Regions from separate parts of the Rothia sp. 110740021-2 genome, predicted to be linked through region 1. Evidence: predicted binding sites of a transcription regulator. Region 1 holds the regulator's gene; each other region holds the start of a gene.
The links. Region 1 encodes LexA, which represses DNA repair genes until DNA is damaged. Its sites were predicted from a motif close to TCGAACANNTGTTCGA; they were not measured.
Positions count from the first base shown of each region.

Region 2: uvrA (excinuclease ABC subunit UvrA) is a predicted target of LexA. The motif match lies at 2,777-2,792, and genes of this name have one in related genera.
Region 3: ruvA (Holliday junction branch migration protein RuvA) is a predicted target of LexA. The motif match lies at 3,023-3,038, and genes of this name have one in related genera.
Region 4: ACUXHH_RS04270 (shikimate dehydrogenase) is a predicted target of LexA. The motif match lies at 2,490-2,505, and genes of this name have one in related genera.

Region 1 covers NZ_JBSZFE010000002.1:25,189-30,215, reverse strand. Annotated here, with positions in the region: gene hflX (GTPase HflX) at 1-625, shown strand, start outside; gene ACUXHH_RS06120 (ATP-dependent DNA helicase) at 632-2,704, shown strand; gene lexA (transcriptional repressor LexA) at 2,917-3,591, opposite strand; gene ACUXHH_RS06110 (LysM peptidoglycan-binding domain-containing protein) at 4,420-5,027, shown strand, end outside.
Region 2 covers NZ_JBSZFE010000001.1:969,703-974,729, reverse strand. Annotated here, with positions in the region: gene uvrA (excinuclease ABC subunit UvrA) at 1-2,754, opposite strand, end outside; gene ACUXHH_RS04045 (MBL fold metallo-hydrolase) at 2,881-3,654, opposite strand; gene ACUXHH_RS04040 (formate--tetrahydrofolate ligase) at 4,712-5,027, opposite strand, start outside.
Region 3 covers NZ_JBSZFE010000001.1:998,037-1,003,063, reverse strand. Annotated here, with positions in the region: gene secD (protein translocase subunit SecD) at 1-297, opposite strand, end outside; gene yajC (preprotein translocase subunit YajC) at 405-764, opposite strand; gene ruvB (Holliday junction branch migration DNA helicase RuvB) at 1,102-2,088, opposite strand; gene ruvA (Holliday junction branch migration protein RuvA) at 2,260-2,880, opposite strand; gene ruvC (crossover junction endodeoxyribonuclease RuvC) at 3,098-3,787, opposite strand; gene ACUXHH_RS04140 (YebC/PmpR family DNA-binding transcriptional regulator) at 4,010-4,768, opposite strand; gene ACUXHH_RS04135 (type 1 glutamine amidotransferase) at 4,901-5,027, opposite strand, start outside.
Region 4 covers NZ_JBSZFE010000001.1:1,031,181-1,036,207, forward strand. Annotated here, with positions in the region: gene alaS (alanine--tRNA ligase) at 1-617, shown strand, start outside; gene ruvX (Holliday junction resolvase RuvX) at 620-1,183, shown strand; gene mltG (endolytic transglycosylase MltG) at 1,180-2,373, shown strand; gene ACUXHH_RS04270 (shikimate dehydrogenase) at 2,594-3,529, shown strand; gene aroC (chorismate synthase) at 3,649-4,866, shown strand; gene ACUXHH_RS04280 (shikimate kinase) at 4,866-5,027, shown strand, end outside.

The DNA of each region.
Region 1 (5,027 bases):
CGGCTACACCCTCTCTGACACGGTGGGTTTCGTGCGTTCGCTGCCGACCCAGCTGGTGGAGGCTTTCCGCTCCACCTTGGAAGAGGTCGCTGACGCTGACGTCATCCTGCACGTGGTGGATGCTTCGCACCCGGACCCGGAGGGGCAGATTCGTGCTGTCCGCGAGGTCATTGCCGAGGTTGACGCCCGCCATATCCCCGAGATTATTGTGCTGAATAAGGCTGATGCCGCCGACCCGTTCGTGCTGGAGCGTATGCGTCAGCGCGAACCGGAGCACGTAATCGTTTCGGCGCGTACCGGTGAGGGCATTGATGAGCTGAAGCAGAAGATTGCGGACACTATTCCGCGCCCCTCCATTGAAGTGAAGCTGCTGATTCCGTACTCGCACGGTGAGATTATTTCGCGCCTGCACGAGTGGGATGCCGAAATTAGGAGCACCGATTTCGTATCGGACGGCACTTTCGTGGTGGCTTTGGTTCGTGAGGATGTCGCCTCCGAACTGTCCGAGTATGTGCTGGAAGGCGACCTGCTGGAGGTTCTGGAGGAAGAACTTGCGGAGGCACACACCCTGGCTGAAGCGACCGCATCTGTTTCCGAGCAGTCCTCTACCGCCGAGGCTCTCTAGGAGCGTATGAGCGTGACCGAGAGCATCAACGCGCCCAAAAACGCCCCGGGAACCGTGCCCGGATCGGCGACCGACGGCACCCGATTCACCGGGCAGGAGCTTGAGACCCTGCCCGGTGCGAAGGATGCCCTGACCCTGCTGGACGAGGCGGTTGCCGCCACTGGCGGTCAGAATCGTGCCGGTCAGCGCACCATGGTGGCGCATGTGGCGCAGGCTCTTGAACTGCAGCGTCACCTGCTGGTCCAGGCGGGTACCGGCACCGGTAAATCCCTGGGCTACCTGGTGCCTGCCCTGGCGCGGGTGGAGGAGTCAGACCAGCCGATTGTGGTTGCGACGGCGACCCTTGCCCTGCAGGCGCAGATCGTGAACCGCGATATTCCGCGTCTTCTACAAGCGCTGGAGCCGCGCCCGGAGTCGCAGGCGCAGGTTGCTCTGCTCAAAGGCCGCAATAACTACCTCTGCCTGCACAAGCTGGAGGGCGGCTACCCGGAAGACGAGCCGGATGCTCTCTTTGACATGCCTTCTTCAACTTCCCGCGTGGGTGAGGAAGTGGTGCGCCTGCGCGAGTGGGCCGACCGCACGGAGACCGGCGACCGTGACGAGTTGAAGCCCGGTGTCTCTGACCGTGCCTGGGCTCAGGTATCGGTCAGCGCCGCCGAGTGTCTGGGCCGCCGCTGCCCGCTGGTGGAAGAGTGCTTTAGCGAGATGGCGCGTAGCCGTGCCGCTGAGGCTGACATCGTCATCACGAACCACGCCCTGCTGGCGATTAACGCTTTTGAAGGCATGAAGGTTCTACCCGAACATGAGACGGTCATTATTGATGAGGCTCATGAGCTGGTGGACCGTGTGACCGGTGCCGTGTCTGGTTCTTTGACGGTTGCGATGGTTCGCCGTGCGGCACGTAGCGTGAAGAAGCATTCGAAGGCTGATTCCGGCGCACTGGAAATGGCTGCCGGCACCCTGGAGACTGCTTTCGAGGGTCTTGCTGAGGGCCTGTTGAAGGGCCTGGACGGTCGCCTTTTGACCGCTATTTCTGCGGTAAATGATGCCGCCCGCACCGCCCTGTCCGATACCAAACCGGACGGTCAGGACGTTGACGCTGGCCTGCAGATGGCGCGCTCGCGTGTCTCTGAGGTGCACGATATGAGTAGCCGCATTCTGGAGGCATCTGCTGAGCAGGACGTGCTGTGGATTTCTCGTCAGGGTGGCTGGGAGAACGGCCGCTACGTTGCTGCTTCCGATACCGACCCGGCGACCCTGAACATCGCCCCGTTGAGCGTCGGTCTGCAGTTGCGTGACGGACTGTTCGCTGACCGCACCGTGATTTTGACGAGTGCGACCCTAACGGTGGGTGACTCTTTTGATGTTGCAGCCGCCGCCCTGGGACTGCAGGGCGAGGGCGCGCCGCGCTGGACGAGCATCGACGTGGGTTCGCCTTTCGACTACCGCAAGCAGGGCATTATGTATGTTGCCGGGGATTTGAAACCTCCGGGATTTGGTGTGCATGAGGGTCAGCTGGAGCGTCTGCGTGAGCTGTGCGAGGCGTCGGAGGGCGGTGCCCTGGGCCTGTTTTCCTCAAAGCGTGCTGCTGAGCGTGCCGCCGAGTACATGCGTGAGCATAGCGACCTGAACATTCTTCTGCAGGGGGAGTCTTCGCTCAAGGCTCTAGTGGAGGAGTTCAGCGAGGACGTTGACTCGTGTCTGTTCGGAACGATGAGCCTATGGCAGGGCGTGGACGTTCCCGGTGACTCTTGCCGCCTGGTGGTGATGGACCGCATTCCGTTCCCGCGCCCGGATGATCCGATTGCGCAGGCGCGTACGGAGGCGGTGAACCGTCACCGCGGTAACGGCTTTATGGCGGTTTCTGCTCACCATGCGGCGATTCGTATGGCGCAGGGGGCGGGCCGCCTGATTCGTTCGGTGTCTGACCGCGGCGTGGTGGCTGTGCTGGATTCTCGTGTTGCGACTAAACGTTACGGCGGTTTCTTGATGAAGGCGATGCCGCCGATGTGGTCGACGCAGAATAAGGCAGCCGTGATGGGTGCGCTGGCTCGTCTTTCAGCAAGTATTGAGCGTTAGCTCGGGCGAGATTCATTCCATGCCGCACCGCCGCTCCGCTTTGGGCTATAAATTTGGACATATAGGAATCATCCCGGTGATACGTGAACGTTCACGTATCACCGGGATGATTTCTATAGAGAGCTAAAAGGCCTAACGGTTATGTCTGTTAGAAGTCGTGCTATTTAGACCCAGCTGCTTTTAGAGGCTGCGCTGGTGAGAGCCCGCGTCTTCTAGAGACTGCGCAGCACGGAGACGACCTTACCCATGACGGTTGCGCGGTCACCCATAATCGGCTCGTAGTTAGAGTTGCGCGGCATGAGCCAGGTGTGGCCGTCAACCTGACGGAACACCTTCACGGTTGCTTCATCGTCGAGCAGAGCAGCAACGATATCGCCGTTGTCTGCGGTGTGCTGCTCGCGGACAACCACCCAGTCGCCGTCGCAGATTGCGGCGTCAATCATGGAATCGCCCTTGACCTTGAGCATGAAGAGCTTGCCGTTACCTACCAGCTGGCGGGGCAGGGCAAGCACATCCTCCACGGACTGCTCGGCGGTGATGGGACCGCCCGCTGCAATTCGTCCAACCAGGGGAACGGGTACGAGGTCTTCATCGCCGACTTCGAAATTCGGCAGCTCGGGCAGGGACGAGGAGGAACTACCGTGGATGCCGACGCCGTTCTCATCCAGCACCTCAATGGCGCGGGGGAGCTTCGGGTCGCGGCGAATGTAGCCCATGGTCTCGAGACGACCGAGCTGGTGAGTGACCGAGGATAGGGATGCAAGACCCACCATGTCACCAATCTGGCGCATGGACGGCGGGTAACCCTTTTGTTCAATCTCGGTGCGGATCGCGTCAAGAATCTTCTGCTGGCGCGCGGTCAGCGCCGGACGGGGTGCTGTTGCCATTTCTTTTCCTTCGGTCTGTGCCCCGAATTCTGTATTCCGGTCTCTGTAGTCTGTTTGAGACACAGTCCGGTCGGGGCACGGATGGGTGCTTCACACGTTTTCCGATGGTGTCCTAAAGATTTTTTGGTTCTGCCGAAATGGGTCTTATCTCGTCAGGGGGTGGAGGAATTCTATCCGTGCCGGAGCGATACGCGGGCAACGAGTATGCGCCTCCGCCCTATAAAACTCACTCAGTAGCACCTGCATTTTGATACAGAACCAAGCTGTAACGGGTACAGAAACCTGCTGTGAGTAGGACTCATCAGGAGCGTGTGGAACGTCTCTTGACACCAGTGTAGAACACTACACCGAAAAACTCAAACAAATATTCTAGATTTTTTCTTCGAAGCTCGAAGAAATTTTTAGTACATATCTGCTATACTTTAGAATAAAATTTCGTATATACTCTTGAATCTCTCCTGAAACTCAGGATTTGCGGGTGAATGTTCGAAAAATATTCGAAGATTCGGTCCGGAGTCTTCCAGGAGGGGCGAGTGAATGAGTGTTCGAATGTATTCGAATCCTCTGTCTCTCTTCGCACTATCTACCCCGGATGCTCTAGGGGTCATCTGGCGAAGAGAGAGCGCAGGGGATGGGGGTGCTGGGGCGACCCAACGCAACCCGGTGTATCCGGTGCTCTGACCTAACTAGAGAATAGCTATCCAATAGTTATTGCTTAACAATCACCACTCCATAGTTATCACTCAACTAGGACCTCCGAGCGGGTATCGCTCGGCATTGCTAGACCCGCGGGGTAACCCCGGGGCGAGCTGAGAGAAAGGAACCACAATGACTCTTGCAGCACCTATTGCTTCTCGTGGCACTTCTGCACACCTTCCGGCAGGTTTGGTGGTACTTCACCCTGCCCGCACTGTGTCCGCCCGCACCGTGCAGGGGCGTTCTCGTGTGCCTGCATCTTCGCAGTCTGTTCGCTCTTCTCGTGCGGCTCATGCACCCCGCCCTGCGCCGATGGCTCTGCCTACCCATGCTCCTACCGTTTCTGCCACCTTGGCTTCCACTCAGGCGCCGGTTCGCTCTGTAGCTTCTGGTGTGCAGACTGTCTCTGATCCACAGGCGCCTCGACTGAAGAGCGTTCTTCAGGCTAAGGGCGGCGAGCTTCTGCGCGCGATTCCCTCTTCTATCCGTCGTCTTGGTACTGTGCGCGGTTTCCTGAAAGGGCTGCCTCTGCTGACTTTGGCGGTGCTGATTGTGCTCGGTGCTATTAGCTTCTTTGGCCCGGCGGCTTCTGCTTCCGTGGAGAACGCTTCGGCGACTCGAACCATCGTTGTGGTCAAGCACGGCGAGACCCTGTGGGATATTGCTCAGGCGGTGGATCCGCAAGGTGACACCCGTGATACTGTGGTTCGTATTATGGAGTTGAACTCGTTGACTAGCAC
Region 2 (5,027 bases), on a different contig from region 1:
ACACTTGACCACGTCCAGGTTGTGCTCGATGGTGATGACGCTATTGCCCTTGTCAACCAGCGATTGCAGCACGGTGAGCAGCTTGCGGATATCTTCAAAGTGCAGGCCGGTGGTCGGCTCATCCAGCACGTAGATGGAGCGGCCGTTGGAGCGCTTCTGCAATTCGGTTGCAAGCTTCACGCGCTGCGCTTCACCGCCGGAGAGGGTGGTTGCAGGCTGGCCCAGGCGAATGTAGCCCAGGCCCACATCCACAAGGGTGTTCAGGTGGCGCGCAATCGGGGTGAATGCGGCAAAGAACTCTGCGGCTTCTTCCACGGGCATTTCGAGTACGTCGGCAATGGTCTTGCCCTTGTAGTACACTTCGAGGGTTTCGCGGTTGTAGCGCTTGCCGTGGCAGGTTTCGCAGGGTACGTACACGTCCGGCAGGAAGTTCATTTCAATCTTCAGGGTGCCGTCGCCGGAACAGTCCTCACAGCGGCCACCCTTGACGTTGAAGGAGAATCGGCCGGGGGTGTAGCCGCGCATTTTCGCTTCGCTGGTCTCTGCGAACAGCTTGCGGATATGGTCGAACACGCCAGTGTAGGTGGCGGGGTTCGAGCGCGGGGTGCGGCCGATGGGCGACTGGTCCACGTGAATGACCTTGTCCAGGTGTTCCAGGCCGTCGATGCTCTTGTGGCGGCCGGGTACCTGCTTGGCGCCATTGAGTTTGTTCGCCAGGGAGGTGTACAGAATGTCATTGACGAGGGTGGACTTACCCGAGCCAGACACACCGGTCACCGCGGTAAATACGCCCAGCGGGAAGGACACGGTCACGTTCTTGAGGTTGTTTTCGCGGGCGCCGCGCACGGTCAGCTGACGCTTCTTGTCCACGGGGCGGCGGGATGCGGGCACCTCAATAGTGCGGCGGCCAGCCATGTAGTCGCCGGTAATGGACTTGGTGTTCTTCAGCAACTCCTCAAAGCTGCCGGAGTGCACGATTTCACCGCCGTGCTCGCCGGCGCCGGGTCCTACATCCACGATCCAGTCGGCTTCACGCATGGTGTCTTCGTCATGCTCGACCACAATAAGCGTGTTACCCATATCGCGCAGCTTGGTGAGGGTTTCGATGAGGCGGCGGTTATCGCGCTGGTGCAGACCAATAGAGGGCTCGTCGAGCACGTAGAGCACGCCAACCAGACCCGAACCGATCTGGGTTGCGAGGCGGATGCGCTGCGCCTCACCGCCGGAGAGCGTACCGGCGGAGCGTGAGAGGGTCAGGTAGTCCAGGCCCACGTCCAGCAGGAACTGCAGGCGCGCGTCAATTTCCTTGAGGACCTGCTCACCAATCTTGGCTTCACGGGCGCTGAGCTGCAGGCCACGCACAAAGCTAAGTGCGTCAGCTAGGGACAGGTCGGTAATATCTGCGATGGACTTGCCGCCAACCTTCACGCCGAGGATGGTCGGGTTCAGGCGCGCGCCGCCGCAGGAGGGGCAGGCGACCTGACGCATGTACTGTTCGTAGCGGTCGCGGGCGAAGTCCGATTCGGTTTCTTCGTGCTTGCGCTTGATGTACGCCTTCACGCCCTCGAATCCGGAAGTGTAGCGGCGTTCGCGGCCGAATCGGTTGCGGTAGGACACCTCAACCTTATAGTCCTTACCGTCCAGAATGGCAGCGCGGGTCTTGGCGGGCAGGTCTTTGAAGGGAGTGTTCAGGTCGAAGCCGAGCTCCTCCCCCAGACCCGCGAGCAGGCGCAGCCAGTATTCGGTGGTTGCTTTGCCCTGCGACCAGGGAGCGATAGCGCCCTCGCCGAGGGTCAGGTCGGGGTTGGGTACGAGCAGGTCAGTGTCCACTTCCAGGCGCGAGCCGATGCCGTCGCAGGCGCTACACGCACCGAACGGCGAGTTGAAGGAGAAGGCTCGCGGCTCAATCGTGTCGATCTGTAGCGGGTGGTTGTTGGGGCAGGCGAGGTTTTCGCTGAAGGAGCGGGTGCGTTCGGGGTCGTCCTGCTCACGATCGACGAAGTCGATGAGCACGCGGCCATCAGCAAGCTTGAGCGCGGTTTCGATAGAGTCGGTCAGGCGCTGGTGAATACCGTCCTTGATGACGATGCGGTCGACGACCACCTCGATGGTGTGCTTGTACTGCTTGGCGAGCTTGGGCGGGTCGGAGAGCTGCACGGTTTCGCCGTCCACGCGGGCACGCGAGTAGCCCTGGGTCAGCAGGTCCTTGAAGAGGTCCACGAATTCGCCCTTACGTGCGCTGACGACGGGCGCGAGAATCTGCAGGCGGGTGCGTTCGGGGTATTCCTGCAGAATGTCCACGATTTGCTGCGGGGTCTGCTGGGTGATTTCTTCGCCACATTCGGGGCAGTGGGGGTGGCCGATGCGCGCCCAGAGCAGACGCATGTAGTCGTAGATTTCGGTGATGGTACCGACGGTTGAGCGCGGGTTTTTGGAGGTGGACTTCTGGTCGATAGACACCGCCGGGGAGAGGCCCTCGATGAAGTCTACGTCGGGCTTGTCGACCTGTCCGAGGAACATACGCGCGTAGGAGGACAGCGACTCAACGTAGCGGCGCTGACCTTCCGCAAAGATGGTGTCGAAGGCGAGGGAGGACTTACCGGAGCCGGAGAGGCCGGTGAAGACGACCATCGCGTCACGCGGAATGGTGAGGTCTACGTTCTTGAGGTTGTTTTCGCGGGCACCCTGAACCCGGATGCTGGTCAGATCGTTCGCTTTGAGTGCGGTGCTACCGTGTGCAGGGCGGGGTGTCATCGAAAATCCTTTCGTCTTATCTTCGAACTTAAATTCTACACCCTCATGTCTTTCACCGGCGGGATTATGCGACCGGTGAAGGCCTGAGGGTGCAGTACTTATATGAGGCGGACTGACAGGCACGGTTTACCAGCCGCGGGTTGCCCAGTCTTCCAGGTGTGGGCGCTCGTCACCGAGAGTGGTGGAGCGGCCGTGGCCGGGCAGCACGATTGCGTCATCTTCAAAGCCGCCGAAGAGCTTTTCGAGCACATTGGAGAAGAGTTCACCAAACTGCTGCGGGGAGTCGGTCTTGCCCACGCCGCCGGGGAAGAGAGTATCACCGGTGAATAGCAGGGTTGCGGGGGTGCCGTCTTCCCAGCTGGTTTCGAGGGTGTAGACGATGGATCCGGGGGTGTGGCCAGGCACGTGCAGCGAGCGGATGACGGTGTCGGAGCGGTAGAAGTCGAAGCTTTCGCCGCCGGCCAGCTCCTCTTCGACGGTGTAGTCTTCCTGCTCCTTAATAGCGGCTGCGTCAGCTGCACCTGCGGAGGTGACGGCACCGGTGAGGTGGTCGAGCTCCTTAATAGCGCGAATATGGTCCCAGTGGCCGTGGGTGACAAGGATGCCGGTCAGACCCACTGCCCGGGGCCTAAGGGAGTTGAAGTCCTCTTCCTTCTCCATAACGCGCACGCGACGGTCTTCCGAGTCGGTCAGTTCCAGCTGCGGGCAATCGTTCAGAAGCGCATCGAGGGTGTAGGCATAGAGTTCTTCTGCCTCGTCTGCGGGGTCAATGAGCACCTGCTCACCGGTGGCGCGCATGGTGATGAGGTAGACGCTGTTGTCCATCTCGGAGACGCTGAACGCTCGGACAGTCAGTTCGGGGTTTTCAAAGATGAGGGTGGGTTCGGGGTAAGTAGTCATAGTTCCAGTGTAGGGGTTCCCACATTGCAGGAGGAGTCTATATAGAGCACTTCCCTGTGAGCGCATTCGGCATTGACTGTGCGGGATGCACAGGGAACAGATACTGGAGCACGCTCGGAACAAGCTCTAGCCAGGTCCCGTCTATCTGAGACTCCAGTGAAATTCCAAAGTTAAACAGAGAAGCGACTGCGCATCGATACACAGTCGCTTCTCATGACACCCAGGGGTATCTATCACTCACTCAAACACAAGCAACCCGAGGACTTTGGAAATCTCACGATTACTTGATGACTTAATGGTAGCAAACTTTTTGGGATTGTTTTGCCACTCGATTTGGCGCGGGGAGCCGGTTTTGGCGACTTGAGTCTCAATATAATCGTTCTGTAATAAAAATAGGTATTTTTTGGCTATCCATACGTACCATTTTCATTTTACGGGTTTTGGCGTGACTTATTTCACCTAAAATAGGTTTAATATTTCCCCCATTTGGCGCTTCTGCACACCTTTGACCCAAGCTTCACACTTAGTAATTTTGAAGGCTCAATCCCCGGTTTTAGCCCGGTATTCCGCGGAAGTAGAGCTTTTATAACAAAACGATAACAGCAGCCCTACCTTCAGGTTCACTGGGCACACCCACTGAAACTCCATTCAAAGAGCAAAACACCTAGTCAAAACTATATTTTCACAAAATACAAGATAGTGTGTCACTAAAAATCAACCTCTATAGATTGTTGATAAAACTTGACACTCAAGCAAGCATAGAGCCCAATTATTAACCCATACGTACCATTTACAGTCTCCGCAGAGGCCTCATTCGAGTCTCCATGAAAGGTTACAATCCCCTTCCACTAGGGGTTTTAGACTCCTTCAGTACCACACCGTTCAGCACCGAAAACGCCAATACGCTCCCCCTTTCACCGGCAACCACCCTGGGTGTTCACCCCATTTGCTGGTACCGGGCACGGTAAACTGCCGGGCACAGCAAAGCGGCGCCTCTCCCCCGCTGCGGGGAAGGAGCGCCGCCTCCACTAGCTATAGATTAGCTAACACAGTCGCCTTAAGACAGGCCGACCATCACGCCGTTCTCATCGAAGCCGATGCGCTCAGCTGCGGGGCTCTTGCTCAGGCCCGGCATAGTGCGCATGGTGCCGCAGATAGCGTAGACGTAGCCAGCACCAGCAGCCAGGCGAACCTCACGCACGGGGAGGGTCCAGCCGGTCGGCGCACCCTTCAGAGTTGCATCCGACGAGATGGACAGGTGAGTCTTAGCAATAACCACCGGCAGGTGCGAGTAGCCCAGCTCAGCGAAACGCTTCAGCTGCTTAGCGGCAGCGGGAGCAATAGAGATGCCGTCCGCACCGTAGACCTTGGTG
Region 3 (5,027 bases), on a different contig from region 1:
ACCCGAGCCGAAGGAGGTCGTAACCTCCGCCTCCGAAACGCCAGCACCATCAACGCGCTGACGAATAATCTCAACCGCCTGATTCAACTGCTCCTGGGAGACGTTCTCATCCGAAGAGCCATTGACCTTCGGAGAAAGAATCATCTGAGTACCACCCGAAAGGTCCAGGGCGAGCTTCGGTGCCCAAGAACCTCCCGAGTAGGTGGTGCCGAAAATACCGGCAGCCATAACAACCATGAGCAGGACCATCGAGAGGAGCGCCCCTCGCGCGGCTGCAAGCGGTGAACGCTTAGCCATAATGTTCCTTCTATGAATATTTTCGTGTGTAGATTTGGTGTTCTACAGATTCCGTAACGCGAAAACCCGACGCCGCTGATGGGGGCGCCGGGCTCATACGCTCTGAACTACTTAGCAGTATCAGAAGAGGTATCGGAAGCGGGAGCTTCGGATGCGGTAGCCTCGTACACGTCCTCAGTCAGGGGTGCTGCGGGGGCCTCCTCCTCAACGACGGCCATAATCGCGTTCAGTGCCAGAGTAATAACAACACCGTCCGCAATCTGAAGCTGCAACTTATTGTTCTCAAAATCAGTGCTGACAACGGTGCCGTAGATGCCGGAACCAGTCATCACCTGGGTGCCGAGGACGAGAGACTGCTGCATTGCGCGCAGTTCCTCCACCTGCTTACGCTGACGCTTCTGGGCGGAGAACATCATCCATGCCAGCAGCGCCATCATGGCAATCATAATCAGGAGGTTAAAATCCATGGTCTCACTTTCACATCCGCACCCGTGCCGCTCACCGCGAGGGTTGAGCCTACCAGAAGGTGTGGAATCGTAGATACAGTACGTATCCATCCTACGCGAGAGCATGAGCTTTAGCGCCCCGAACCAGCATTTTTGTGAGGTTAACCTGAGTTTTGGACTCTCTCGGCGTAATTTCTGTCCCCAGAAGAAGCCCGGCAGAGCCCGATGGAACCCAAAAGCGCCTGCAGAAGAGTTGCAGAAAGATACGTTGCCGAAAAATACAAGGAGCGCACACAGAAAACCCGCAGGAGGCTGATACCTCCCACGGGCTACTGCTGTTTTATCAGTTGATGCGGGACTAGAGCTGAATTTCGGGTGCTTCCAAGCCGAGGTGCTCCCACGCCGCGGGCAGAGCCACACGACCGCGCGGGGTGCGACCAATCAGGCCCTCACGCACCAGGTACGGCTCGGCAACCGTCTCCACGGTCTCAGTCTCCTCACCCACCGCAATAGCGAGGGTAGACAGACCTACCGGGCCGCCGCCGAACTTGTGAATCAGCGCCTCCAGCACGACACGGTCCAGGCGGTCCAGGCCGCGTGAATCCACCTCGTACATGTCCAGCGCGGTTGCGGCATCATGCGCGTTAATACGATCCACGCCGTTCACCAGCGCCCAGTCACGCACACGGCGCAGCAGACGGTTCGCAATACGCGGCGTGCCGCGGGAACGACCAGCAATCTCGGTGAAGCCCTCGGAGGTGATCTGCATGTCCATCAGACCCGCGCTACGGCGAAGTACCAGCTCAAGCTCCTCCACCGAGTAGAACTCCAGGTGACCGGTAAAACCAAAACGGTCACGCAAAGGGCCGGGCAGCAAACCTGCACGGGTCGTCGCACCCACGAGAGTGAACTGCGGCAGCTCCAGCGGAATGGAAGTCGCACCCGCACCCTTACCGACCACAATGTCCACGCGGAAATCTTCCATCGCCATGTACAGCATTTCCTCAGCCGGGCGGCTCATACGGTGAATCTCATCCAGGAACAGCACCTCACCGGGAGTCAGCGAAGACAGAATCGCCGCCAAATCACCCGAATACTGAATCGCCGGGCCGGAGGTGATGCGCAGCGGCGCCTCCATCTCTGCCGCAATAATCATCGCGAGAGTGGTCTTACCCAGACCGGGAGGGCCCGACAGCAACACATGATCGGCGCTACGGCCACGCATCTTTGAAGCCTCCAGCACCAGAGACAGCTGCTGACGCACACGACGCTGACCCACAAAGTCGTCCAGGGACTTAGGGCGCAGTGCTGCCTCAATCATCTTCTCTTCAGGCTCTTCTTCCATCGCCACCAGGCGCTGGGCGGGGGCTGAAGATGCCTGAGTGCCGGGCACCTGACCGGGAAAATACCCGCCGGAAACCAGGGACGCCGCGGGCTGCGGCTCATAGGGATTCTGGCTCATAGAATTCTTCTTTCACAAAAGTTTGAGTGGGATACGTCGAACAGGGCGCGCCGCTTAGTGGCGACCCACCGTGTTCTGAGTACCCAAAGAGGCGAGCACACCGCGCAGAGCCACACCCACCGGCTCAGTCTCTGCGGCAGGGTTGTGCTGCACGTAAGCGTCAATAGCGGCGGAAGCGTCCTTCTCACTCCAGCCCAGGGAGGTGAGAGCGTCAAGCACCTGCGGCTTCCAGACGATGCCCTGACTCAGCGGCAGCTCATCGGTCTGGCCATCACTGAGAATCAGCTTGCCAGCAAGCTCCAGCACAATACGGCGGGCACCCTTCGGACCAATACCGGGAACCTTCGTGAACGCCTTATCGTCACCGGTCGCCACGGCGCGCTCCACCTCTGCGGCAGTGTGAACGCTCAACACCGCCAGGGCAATACGAGGACCAATACCGGACACCGAAAGCATCATATCGAACACTTCACGCTCGGCAGGCTCCGAAAAACCATAGAGAGTCATCGACTCTTCACGCACAATCATGGTGGTCAGCACGGTAGCTTCCTCACCGGTGCGCAGCTTGGAGAGAGTACGCGCAGTCGCGTACACGAGCATGCCGAAACCGTTCACGTTAATCACCGCATGATCAAGGCCCACCTGAGCCACACGACCGGTCAGGGATGCAATCATTTTCTCTCCACCTTTCAACACCGCGCCCACAGATAGAGGCTCACGGCAGTGTGAGGGCACCGGGAACTCCGGCACCCACAGAACGCACTCCCCCAATTCAACGGGGAGACACTACAAGTATATTAGAATATTTCTTCTGAAATCAAGCATATATTCGAACTTCTTAGCGAATATACGCGAGCCAGTGCGAGGGGTACAAAAGCCCACAAAGGCACCTCTAGCGGCGAGCGCGCGCCTCCGCCTCCATCCAGGCACGCTGCGCCGGAGTCAACGACCCGCCACGACGAGCCTGAACAGGGCGTGAACCCTGGTGAGTCTGCGTCTGAGCAGACATGTTAATACCCGAACCGATGCCGCCGCCACGCCAACCGTGACAAATCGCAATCGCCAGAGCATCGGCAGCGTCGGCGGGTTTTGGCATGGAATCCAAACCCAAAATACGGGTCACCATACGACCCACCGATGCCTTATCGGCACGGCCGCTACCGGTCACGGCCGCCTTCACCTCCGAAGGGGTATGGAAGAACACCGGCACGCCGCGCATTGCAGCCGCAGAAATCACCGCACCCGAAGCATGCGCCGTACCGATCACCGTGTTCACCTGTTCCTGGGCGAAGACACGCTCAATGGCGAGGGCGTCCGGCTTGTAGGTGTCGAGCCAGTGGGAGGCGGCGTTGAAAATCCAGAAAATACGCTGGTCCAGGGACTCCGCCGGGATCGTGCCAGCAACACCCACGTTCACGAAGTGCGCCTTACGATTAGCAGTCATATCAAGCATGGAGAAGCCACAGCGAGTCAGACCAGGATCAACGCCCATAATGCGGGTCGCACCCGAAACACGCTCCACAGCGGTGGCGGTATGATTCTCACGCATGCTATCGCGTGCGGCAGGTTGAGCGGCAGACATCATCTCCCCTTTCGACAAACTTCCTCTAGAATCTCTAGATTCTAGCCCTTCAGAATCCTAGCACCCGGCACCAGGGCACGCCATGAGAACGGTCACCACGAGTACGGCCACTACTCGTGCCATCCCCAAGACGCTAAGAAGCCACTCCCCCAACCAGCCACCCTACGGCGGCTCGATTAAAGGAGCGGCTTCTTCAAACGTCAGATATCAGAATCCGAGGGATTACTCAGCTTCCAGCTCTGCCATAACCTCAGCAGAAACATTAGCGTTAGAGTAGACGTTCTGAACGTCGTCAAGCTCTTCAATAGCGTCTGCCAGCTTCATGAACTTCTTAGCACCCTCAGCGTCCAGGTCAACCTGCATAGTCGGGCGGAAGACCGGGTCGTCATTGTTATACTCGAGCTCAGCCTCGTCCAGCGCCTTACGGATCTCGGGCAGGTCGGTTGCTGCGGAAACAACGGTGAACACGTCGCCCTCGTCCAGAACCTCTTCAGCGCCTGCATCCAGAACAGCCATCAGAACGTCATCCTCGGTCAGGCCGTCAGTCTTGGTGACCTCAGCAACGCCCTTACGCTCGAAGAGGAACGCAACCGAACCCTGGTCAGCCATGGTACCGCCGTTACGGGTCACAGCCAGGCGAACCTCAGACGCTGCACGGTTACGGTTATCAGTCAGACACTCAATGTACAGAGCGGTACCCTGCGGGCCGCGTGCTTCGTACATGATTTCGGTGTAGTCAATGGTCTCACCGGTCAGGCCAGCGCCACGCTTGATTGCGCGGTCAATGTTGTCGTTAGGAACGGAGTTCTTCTTCGCCTTCGACACAGCCAGGTCAAGAGCGGGGTTACCAGCAATATCAGCACCGCCCATACGTGCTGCAACTTCAATTGCCTTAATGAACTTCGCGAAGGCCTTCGCACGCTTAGCGTCAATAGCGGCCTTCTTGTGCTTAGTAGTCGCCCATTTAGAGTGACCGGACATTCGTATCTCCCTTAGTCAAAACCTCCGTGCGGGCACGGCGAAACGTCCCACGCACCGTACTGTACTCACATAACTATACCGTAGCGGAGGCGCACACCACCTCAGAAAGTGCACGCCACCACCAGGAATAGGTTAGCGGGGGCGAGACGCAGCCGAAGCGCGTGCCTTCTCCACCAGCGAGTCGTCAATCGTGTTCGGCGTGAACTCGCCAAACTTACGCTGAGCCGCCTGCTCAATCAGGTAGTCCGAAATCTTCGGG
Region 4 (5,027 bases), on a different contig from region 1:
AGGTTGGTTCCCTGACCCTGCTGACTGAGGGTTCTGTTGGCTCCGGTAACCGCCGTGTTGAGGCTCTGGTGGGTCTGGACTCCTTCAACCACCTGACTGCTGAGCGTACCCTGGTGAACCAGCTGACCGGTCTGATGAAGGTTCAGTCCTCCGCTGATCTGCCGGAGAAGATTAACCAGACTCTGGCTAAGCTGAAGGCTGCTGAGAAGGAACTGGCTCAGCTGCGCCGCGAGAAGCTGCAGGCTGAGGCTGGCAAGCTGCTGGAGAATGCACAGACCATCGGTTCTGTTCGCGTTCTGGCGCATGACGCTGGCGAACTGGACGCTAACGGCGTTCGTGAGCTGGCTCTGGATCTGCGTTCGCGCTTCGGCTCCGAGGCTACGGTTGTTGCTGTGGTGGGTGTGGCTAATGGTCGCCCCGTTATCCTGGTAGCAACCAACGAGGGCGCTCGTGAGGCTGGCGTGAAGGCTGGCGCTCTGGTCCGCGTCGCTGCCGGTGTTCTCGGCGGCGGTGGCGGCGGTAAGGACGACGTCGCTCAGGGTGGTGGCCAGGATGCATCCAAGATTGGTGCTGCACTGGACGCTGTCCGCGACGCTATCGCACAGGCTCAGGCCTAAATATGGCAGAATTCCAGCGGGGAGTGCGGATGGGCGTCGATGTGGGTAATGCTCGCGTCGGCACCGCCCTCAGCGACCCCGACGGCATCCTTGCCACCCCGCTCAAGACATTACGCCGCGACGCGAAGAAGAACTCTGACCGCCGTGTTTTGCGCAAGCTGATTGAGGTGAACGAGGTGGTGGAGGTTTTCGTCGGGCTTCCGAAGACCATGCGTGGTGGGGATTCTCCCTCCACGGAAATGGCTAGGGAGTACGCGCAGGCTCTGCGCTCCGAGCTGGATGCCGAAGAGAAAACACATATTAATATTTGGCTGGTGGATGAGCGACTCACCACCGTGAGCGCTCACCGTGCACTGCACGAGGCTGGGGTTTCCAGCCGAGATTTCAAGACTATGGTTGACCAGGTGGCGGCTGTGAACATTTTGCAGTACAGCCTGGATGCCCTCAAGGCGGGGCAGTCCGTAGCCGGGTACAAGGTGAGCGATCCGGCCCACGAAGAAAACCGACCGTCCGAGTCAGAAGGGACCGCGGTTGGTGCCGTCAACGAAACGGAGAACCTTCAGTGACCGAACAGAATAAACAGCCCGAAGAGAGCGGGCTCGACCTCTTTAGGCCTACGGCTGAGGACGAACGTAAGGGTATTACCGGCATTACGATGGAACAGGAAATCGTGTCGGTGGCTACGTTGCGTGCGCGTAAGCGCCGCCGCCGCGCCGTTTTGCTGAGCGCAATTTCCCTGTTTGTCGTGGCTCTGGTCATCATTTCTGGTGCCCTGATTACTCGCTACGACCCGTTCAAGAATCGTGACTACTCGGGTGGCGGTAACGGCATGACCGTAACTTTCACGATTCGTTCCGGCCAGTCCACCGCGCAGGTGGCTGCTGAGCTAGAAAATGCTGGCGTCATTGCTGATGCTGATAAGTTCCTTGAGGTGTACGCCAAGGAGAGCAAGGGTAAGTACTTGCAGCCTGGCACCTATGAATTGCAGCAGCACATGAGCAGCTCGAACGCTATCAACACGATTATTCAGGCGAACAGCAACGTACTGTACCTGGCTATTCCTCAGGGTAAGCGCGTGAGCGAGACCATCGATCTGATTGTTTCTGGCTCCGATGGCGCGTTCACCCGCAAGCAGGTTGAGGACGCGATCAGCAACTACACCCAGTACGGCGTGCCGAGCAACTTCCCGTCGATTGAGGGCTGGTTGCACCCGGGTGAGTACCGCTTCCCGAAGGATACCGACATCAAGAAGGTTATTCAGACCATGGTTGATAAGACCAAGGCTGACCTGAAGGAAGCCGGTGTGAGCGGCGATCAGAAGATCTTTGAGGTTCTGACTATTGCCTCTATCGTGGAACTTGAGGCTCAGCCGAAGGACTACGTGGCGGTTGCAGGCATCATTGAGAACCGTCTGAACAACCCTGATGGTGAGACCTCGGGTCTGATTCAGTCGGATGCGACCGTGACCTACGGTCTGGGTGTCCGCTCGTACCACCTGACTGAAGAGCAGAAGGCCGATAAGAGCAATAAGTACAATACTTATGCGAATAAGGGTCTTCCTAAGGGTCCGATTGGTTCCCCGCAGCTGGCTTCGATTAAGGCTGCTGCAGCTCCCGAGAAGAACCCGTACTTCTACTGGGTGACTGTGGACCTGGATTCCGGTGAGACCAAGTATTCCCGCACTTATGCTGAGCACCAGCGTTATGTTGAAGAGTACAACCAGTGGTGTTCTAAGCACCCGAACCGTTGTAGCTAAGCTGTAGCTGATTGGTTCAGCAGGTAGCTACGATTCGGTAGCTTTGGACTGAAGGTTCCTTGCTGAGGCGGGTACCGCCTCCACGAGAGTGGGGGAGGTGCCCGCCTTTGCTGTACCCGAATAGTGGTTTGTCCCTTAAAATGGGTAGAGTGCGCCTATGAACGTGGGTTCGTGGCGTGCGTGTCCGCAAGTCCCCAGCGTTGAGAGCGAGAGAGTACCGATGAAGACTGAGCCGTACCGTGAAGCCCCGTATCTTCGCCGTGCCTACGTGCTGGGGCACCCGATTTCCCATTCCCTGTCACCCGCGTTGCATCGTGCGGCGTATGACTTTTTGGGTGAGCAGAATTTGGGGTATGAGCGCCGCGATACTTTGCCTGATGATTTGCCGGCGATGATGTACGGTGTGCGACACCCGGACGGTACGGAGGATGCTCCGTATATTGCAGGTCTGTCGGTGACGATGCCGTTGAAGACCGCGGTCATCCAGTATTGCGATGAGATTAGCGAGATGGCGCAGGTGACCGGTGCGGTGAATACGGTGTATCCGCGTGGTGAGAAGATTCTGGGGCATAATACGGACGTCATTGGCATTGTGAACGCGCTGCGCCACGCCGGTTTGGAACCGGAACCGCTCAAGGATTCTGCCGCGATTGTGGGTGGGGGAGCGACCGCTATTTCTGCTTTGGCGGCGCTGCACGCGCTGGGGTACCGCCGCGTGAGCGTGTACGCCCGTTCGTTGCATAAGCTCGGTAGTGTGCAGGAGGCGGCGGGCCGCCTGGGCGTTCAGCTGGAACAGATTACGTTGGCTGATTTGCCGCAGAATCTTGCTGAGCGCGGTCATCACCCGGTGGTGTCTACTCTTCCGGCTCATGCGGCGGACGAGTGGGCGAGCCAGCTGAGCGGGCTGAAGGGCGCCTCCGTGACGCACCGGCCGGTACTGCTCGATGTTGCGTATAACCCGTGGCCTTCGGTGCTGGCGAGCGCTTGGGAGGCGAACGGCGGTACGGTGGTTTCTGGCCTGGAGATGCTGCTGTATCAGGCGGTGGAGCAGGTTCTGATTTTTACTGACCGCACCCTGTCTGAGGGTGAGCTGCTGGGCTTGGTGAATGCGATGTGTGCGGCGGTTGATCTTGCGCCTCGTGCTTCCGTTTCGTGAAAAAAGCGTGCTTTCACTCGCTCAGTAAACAGGCATTTTATACACTATTTATACACGTGAAGAATTATTATTCCTTCCTCCTGCGCTGCGGTGCGGGTGCGATGAAAAGAGGTTAACCTATGGCCCTGCGTTGGCTCACTGCCGGAGAATCCCACGGCGAGGCGCTCGTCGGCATTATTGAGGGCGTACCCGCCGGTGTGGAACTCACCAGCGACATGGTGCGTGACGCCCTGGCTCGCCGCCGCCTCGGCTACGGCCGCGGTGCCCGCATGAAGTTCGAGGAGGACCGCGTGCGCATCCTGGGCGGTGTGCGTCACGGCCTGACTCAGGGCGGCCCGGTCGCGATTGAGATTGCGAACACCGAGTGGCCCAAGTGGACTGACGTGATGAGCTCCGACCCGGTGGATCCGAAGCTGATTGAGGGTCGTGCGCGTAACGCTGCGCTGACTCGTCCGCGCCCCGGTCATGCCGATTTTGCGGGTATGCAGAAGTACAACTTCTCTGAAGCTCGCCCGGTGCTGGAGCGCGCCTCCGCGCGTGAGACTGCGACCCGCGTAGCTCTTGGCGTGGTTGCCGCACAGATTTTGAAGGCTCTGGGTGTTGAGCTGGTTTCTCACACCGTAGCTGTGGGTGGCGTGCACGCTCCTGAGGGTGCCCCGGTACCTTCGCCCCGCAACGTTGAGGAGCTGGACGCTGACCCGCTGCGCTGCTTCGACAAGGCAACCTCCGACGCGATGGTTCAGCGCGTGGATGAGGCGCACAAGGACGGTGAGACTCTCGGCGGTGTGGTTGAAGTGCTCGCGTACGGTATGCCTCCCGGACTGGGTTCGTACGTGCACTGGGACCGCCGCTTGGACGCGCGCCTTGCCGCGGCTCTGATGGGTATTCAGGCCATTAAGGGCGTTGAGGTTGGCGACGGTTTCGCGACCGCTGACCGCCCCGGCACTGCAGCTCACGACGAGATTTCCATTGGCGAAAATGGCGTCACCCGCGATACCAACCGTGCAGGTGGTATTGAGGGTGGTATGAGCATCGGTGACCTGCTGCGTGTGCGCGCGGCAATGAAGCCCATTGCGACCGTGCCGAAGGCCCTGAAGACCATTGACACGTCCACCGGTGAAGAGGCCCGCGCCCACCACCAGCGTTCGGACGTGTGTGCTGTTCCCGCCGCTGGCGTGGTGGCGGAGGCTATGGTCGCCCTAGTGCTCGCTGAGGCGGCACTGGAGAAGTTTGGTGGCGACTCCATGGGTGAGACTCGCCGCAACATGGATTCCTACCTGGACGCTATTCCGGCGTCTCTGGCTTGGGAGTCTAACGTGGCTGGTTGGGACGCGTAGTGCCCCTTCCTGCGGAGTCTGAGGGCAGCGGCGTGAACGGTTGTGGTTCCGGGGCGGTTTCTGTGGAACAGGGTGTCCGCCCGGTCGCTTCGAGCCCCCTTGCGCGTATTGCTGCGGCAACGCAGCGTGCGCGAGGGGGCGCTTCGCCGCGCCCGGAATCT